DNA from 2 places in the Paenibacillus pabuli genome. Region 2 is predicted to be linked to the other one. Evidence: predicted binding sites of a transcription regulator. Region 2 holds the regulator's gene; the other holds the start of a gene.
The links. The regulator Rex, encoded in region 2, represses fermentation and respiration genes when NADH is low (regulators of the CRP and FNR family bind a similar motif). The targets are predictions, from matches to a motif close to TTGTGAAATATTTCACAA.
Positions count from the first base shown of each region.

Region 1 (3,162 bases), on a different contig from region 2:
CGGCAAACACATCCGTCATGAAATAGGTCATAACCGCATAGACCGCAAGAATGGCGGCCAGCGGCAGCATTAATTGTTGAGCCGTATTCATCGCCCGTTCCCTGAGATCGCCAACGGTCCGCAAGGAAGCGAACAGCAGCCCATGAACGAGACATAACAAGGTTACACTTAGACCGCCAACAACAGTATACGGGTTGACGATGTCCAGGAATCCCGCACGCATCTGCATCTCCCCATCAATGGGCAGACCCTTCATCAGCGTGGCAAAGACGACTCCGAACAGAAATGGCAGGAGGCTGCTTGAGACCACGATGATGATATCCCAAGTTTTGCGCCAGCGCTGCTGCTTCATCTTGCTCCGGAATTCAAAAGCGACTCCGCGGCCGATCAAAGCGAGTAATACAACCACAAGCGGCAGATAAAAACCACTGAACAAGGTGGCATACCAATGCGGAAAAGCCGCGAACATCGCGCCGCCTGCCGTAATCAGCCACACCTCGTTTCCATCCCAGAACGGTCCTATCGAGTTAATCAGGGTACGACGTTCACGATCCGATTTGGCAATCAGGCCTGTAGACATTCCCACACCAAAATCGAAGCCTTCCAAAAAGAAAAAACCGACAAACAAAACAGCGATCAGCAGAAACCACAGCTCACTTAGTGACAACGGAATACCCCCCATCCATGCCGAACGGATCGGCCGATTCATCATGTTCCTCCGGCTTTTCTACTGCATGAGGACCTGCCTTGATCTCACGAACGAACAGGTAGACCATGACAATGCCCAGCACCGTATAAGCCGCCGTAAACGCAATGGTAGAGAACAGAATCTGGCCTGCGCTCACGTTAGGCGATACACTGGCTTCGGTCGTCATATATCCGAATACCGTCCAAGGCTGCCGACCCACCTCGGTCATAATCCAGCCTGACGTATTGGCAATGAACGGCAGGGAGATGGCCAAAACCATCAGGCGCATAAACCATTTTCCGGCTACCTCCAGCTTCTTGCGAATGGCCAGAAGTGTGCCGTACAGGGCGAGTACAATCATTAAACCACCCGCAGCAATCATGATGCGGAAGCTCCAGAAGGTCGTACGTACTGGCGGAATGTAGTCCCCTGGCCCGTACGTCTGCTGATACTCGGCATTCAGCTCCTTCATGCCTTTGACACTGCCGGAGAATTTGCTGTAGGACAGATAACTGAGCAATCCAGGAATCTTGATCTCACCCGAGTTCTCCTGTTTGTCCGGATCGATCGACGCGACGACCGTCCACGGTGCGGGATCTTCCGTTGTTGTCCATGTTCCTTCGCTGGCTGCCATCTTCATCGGCTGCGTCTCCACCAGATATTGCGACTGGAAGTGCCCGGAGAACGCTACGCCGAATGAGGAAACCAGACCAATGATGATGGCAATGTTGAATGATTTACGGAAAATCTCCACATCCTGCTTTTTCATCAATTTGTACGCACTAATGCCTGTTACTACGAAGGCACCCGTCATTAATGCGCCAAAGATCGTATGCGGAAATTCAACGAGCAGCTGACCATTGGTGAGCAGTGCCAGGAAATCATTCATCTCGGCACGGCCGTTGTTGATCTCGAAACCGACTGGATGCTGCATGAATGAATTGGCTGCCAGAATCCACAGTGCAGACAGGAATGTACCGACAAATACGAGCCAGATACAGGCCAGATGCACTTTTTTGGATAAACGGTCCCACCCGAAAATCCAGAGCCCGATAAATGTAGACTCCATAAAAAACGCTAGCAAGGCTTCTACGGCCAGCGGCGCACCGAACACATCCCCGACGAAGCGGGAATACTCGGACCAATTCATGCCGAACTGAAACTCTTGCAGAATCCCCGTAACGACCCCGACGGCAAAGTTAATCAGGAACAGCTTGCCCCAAAACTTGGCCATCGTTTTGTAGATCTCCTTACCCTTGACTACGTACAACGTCTCCATAATCGCTACCAGCAGTACAAGACCGATGGACAGCGGCACAAAAAAGAAATGGAAGATCGTTGTGAGTGCATATTGGATACGCGATAACATAATCGGATCCATACCGTTACCCCTTCTTTCTATTTACATCGCAGTGATTTGCATTCGGCATGGAAGCTGCACCTTCGCTGTCTGTCCGCCAAATACGTGATGAACGTATTGTGCCAGATTGCCTATTTTTCACATGTGACAATTATCACAATCTACGTCGGAATTGCGAAAAAAAAGTGACGATGGTCACACATTAGATAAAATTCAGTCTAATATGTTGGCTTATCTGCTTCGTCTATTCAGGGAAGTTGCTCATGTTTGGCACATCATGCCCATATGCTAGAGTCAGACATATCATGCGAAGTGCCTTGAGGGCTGTACATATGATGTGGAGAGATGGAACACCTCCGGAAGCGGAGGCGAAATTTTTGAATGCAGTTAAAGTGAGGTGATCACCAATGGATAAGCCCGAATCAATACTGGGGATAGTCGAGGAAACAACCCCGAAGAAGGATAATAGGGAACTTCCTCCCATCCGGTACATTCTTTTTCCCCGCAAAGGGGGTTGGTCTACTTTCCCTTACCCGGGCATTGCCGCCCTGCTCGCGGCAGAGGGAGAGGTCTTTTATGTAAGCAGTCAGGGACGTTCTGACGAGATGCCCCCGGCCATTTCAGTCGTTACCCTGACGGAAGCAGAGGTTCTGCTGCAGCAGAATCACACTGCCGCCGTCATCGCACACCCCTACTGGCTAACGGCCGTTCATTCGCTCCATCCGAAGATCAGCATTGTACTGCTTCCCGACCCGGCAGGCGATGAAGCAGACTCTCCGCTGTGGGAAAGTTGTATATCCAGACTGGTTGGTGCTGCCGATCTGATCGGCACGTCTTCGGAAACGCGTTATATGAAGCTGGCCTTTCAGGGCGTACGCGCGGTCTGGCTAGGCGGTGAAGACAAGGCTCCTGCCGGCTCCATACACAAGAATGATCTCGAGATTCCACTAAGAGATTACGAATTGCTGTTCCTTCACGCCCTTAGACAAACCACTGCAGAGGCACCAGACACCATTACTCCGCTTCAGTGCAGCATGCGTGCAGACTATTACCGCCAGCTCCGTTCCAAAACGGGGCCGCATGAGACCATCTCCTTTTTGCTGGCAGCCTATGA
Region 1 covers NZ_JBDOIO010000005.1:476,116-479,277, forward strand. The annotation lists gene cydB (cytochrome d ubiquinol oxidase subunit II) at 1-667, opposite strand, end outside; gene ABGV42_RS28860 (cytochrome ubiquinol oxidase subunit I) at 654-2,069, opposite strand; gene ABGV42_RS28865 (hypothetical protein) at 2,456-3,162, shown strand, end outside.
Region 1: the regulator Rex is predicted to act here: its motif matches at 2,191-2,208, upstream of ABGV42_RS28860 (cytochrome ubiquinol oxidase subunit I).

Region 2 (3,162 bases):
ATTGTTTAAGGATAGTCGGAACGGTCAGCTTCCCATGCTGCGTACACAACTGGCGGGTCATGAGAATTCGGTGCAGTGGGGCTCAGTCATTGACCAGATGTTCCCGCTTGCTGTTGAAGTCAAAGAGATGTGGGATCGTTTGAGCGATGCCTTGTTTAGCTTGCTGCCTGAGCGGAGTGATGCTTCTCCGGGTGAAACGGGGCAATTTTCCCTCAGACTGAAGCCTTCAATGAAACCGGCGAAGTGGCAGGAGCTGCAGGATTACGAAAACCAGATTTATGTCACACTGGGGGACTTGATCCGTAAGGGAGACAAGCTGCTTCTTGAAGTCAAAGAAGACCAGGACGATTATCAATCGGATAGCTTGATCACGGACATTACAGGTCTGCTTAAGGATTTGGCAACGCTCAAAGAGAACCTTCGATTCTTCATGCGAATGGATGATGCCAAAACGGTATACTGGATGGAGGCGAGCGGCCAATTCCGCAGCAAATCACTGCAGCTCTATGCGGTTCCTGTTGATGTTAGTGCACAGCTGAAGGACATGTTCTTCGATAAAAAGAAAAGCGTTGTCCTTACTTCGGCTACGCTCTCTGTCGATAAGTCATTTCAGTTCATGATCGAACAGCTTGGCTTGCAGGAAGCGGCTGACAATAACCGTTTGCTGACGTCCATGCTGCCGTCACCATTCCGATACAGGGATCAGGCACTGCTGGTGATACCTCGTGATTTCCCAAGCGTAAAGGGCAGTGTTGGTGATGCTCACTTTGTCGACATGCTCGTAAGATCTCTGGCTGAAACGGCTATTGCGACACGAGGACGCATGATGGTGCTCTTTACTTCATACAGAATGCTGCGGCAGGTGTATGACCCATTAAAAGAGGCACTGTCGGGTAACGATATTTCGCTGCTCGGTCAAGGTGTGGACAGTGGCAGTCGTTCCAAGTTAACCCGCAGGTTTCAGGATGCGAAAGCAACGGTACTGCTCGGCACCAGCAGTTTCTGGGAAGGGGTCGATATCCCTGGAGAGGCGCTAACCTGTCTGGCCATTGTCAGATTGCCCTTCCAGCCACCGAACCATCCTCTTGTCGAAGCGAAGAGTGAACTGCTGCAGGAACAGAAAAAGAATCCGTTTATGAAGCTGTCTGTTCCACAGGCCGTAATTCGTTTCAAGCAGGGATTCGGAAGACTTGTCCGTACGGCAAAGGATCGAGGCATTGTCATCGTTTACGACACACGGGTGATTGAGTCTTATTACGGAAAGTATTTCTTATATTCATTACCGGGTCCCAAAATGGAGCATATGCTGACGGAACAGATGGTTCCCCGGATTAGCGAGTGGCTGGAAACACCAGCACAGGACCAATCTACTGTAAATTAGGTATGACGTCGTTGCGCAATAAGGGCTTCTCGCTGTAAACTTTATTAGAGTGTGGATCATCCTTGGAGCACTTTTAATTTTATATTTCATAAGGCATCTTGCATGATTTCATTCGGAGACGAAAACGGTTATGCGGGATGCTACATTTTTATTTATCTATCGTGGCCTTGGTAAGGGGGAGCAATGTAATGAAATCAGATAAAATTTCGGAAGCTGTGGTACGCAGATTGCCTGTTTACTTACGTTATTTGAGTGAACTGCATCAACGTGAGGTAGGCACGGTGTCATCACAGGAACTGGGACTACGCCTGGATCTTAATCCTGCCCAGATTCGCAAAGACCTTGCATACTTTGGGGACTTCGGTCGCAAAGGCATTGGATATGACGTATCGTATCTAATCGAAAAAATCCGTCATATCTTGAAAATTGATCAGCAAATCAATGTTGCTCTGGTCGGGGCGGGTAACTTGGGACATGCATTATCCAATTACAATGCCTATCTGAAAGACAACATGAAAATTGTTGCTGTTTTCGATGCATACGGCCCTAAGATCGGCAGTCAGATTAACAGCTTGAAGGTACAGCCCATGAATGAACTAACGGATTCGGTCAAAAAAGATAATATTCGTATTGGCATCATTACCGTTCCGGATACCGAAGCTCAGAACGTAGCCGATCAGCTCGTGGAATCCGGCATTGAAGCGATTCTGAACTTTGCACCAACCATCTTGAAAACACCACCGCACGTCCGTATTCATCATGCTGATTTTACAACGGATCTGCTTAGCCTGGCTTATTATCTGGAGAACGGAAAGGACGACGAGGAAGATGACGACAAATAGATGGGTAATTCATAACGGCAAATTTGCTGTGAATCAGGGTACGGAATGGACTGTGGTTCAAGGATATATGGTCGTTGAAGACGACAAGATTGTGCATATTGGTGAGACACTGCAAGATGGAGATGAGAACCTGCCGAAGGTTGATGGCAAAGGACTGGTCTTTTTGCCGGGTCTGATCAATACGCATGGTCACGCAGCCATGTCGCTTCTGAGAGGTCATGGGGACGATCTGGCCCTGCAAGTATGGCTTCAGGAGAAAATGTGGCCTATGGAGGCGAAAATGACGTCTGAGGACGTGTATTGGGGTACCTCCCTTTCTGTATTAGAAATGCTGAAAGGCGGAACGACTGCATTTCTGGATATGTATGACCATATGGACCAGGTGGCGAAGGTGGTTGAACAATCCGGTATCCGGGCCGCATTGGCACGTGGTGTTATTGGTCTCTGTTCTGAAGAAGAGCAATTGCGCAAACTGCAGGAATCGGCTGCGTTTGCACGCGAGTGGAACGGACAAGCTGGTGGTCGAATTACGACGATCATCTCACCGCATGCGCCGTATACTTGCCCTCCGGATTACATAGAGAAGCTGGTACAGGTTGCACATGATCTGGATCTGCCGCTGCACACCCATATGTCGGAAACCCTTCGCGAAGTCGAACAGAATGTAACGGATTATGGTCTGCGTCCAGTAGCACATTTGGAAAAGCTCGGTTTCTTCTCTCGTCCTTCTCTCGTAGCTCACGCTGTGCATTTGAATGATGAGGAGATTGAAATTCTGGCACGCCATGATGTAGCGGTCTCTCACAATCCGGGAAGCAACCTGAAGCTTGCTTCGGGTGTTGCGCGAGTTCCGGATCTGCTGAAAGCTGGAGTAACCGTATCTCTGGGAACAGACGGACCTGCAAGCAACAACAACCTGGATATGTTTGAAGAGATGAG
Region 2 covers NZ_JBDOIO010000004.1:1,454,666-1,457,827, forward strand. The annotation lists gene dinG (ATP-dependent DNA helicase DinG) at 1-1,381, shown strand, start outside; gene ABGV42_RS26270 (redox-sensing transcriptional repressor Rex) at 1,570-2,223, shown strand; gene ABGV42_RS26275 (amidohydrolase) at 2,210-3,162, shown strand, end outside.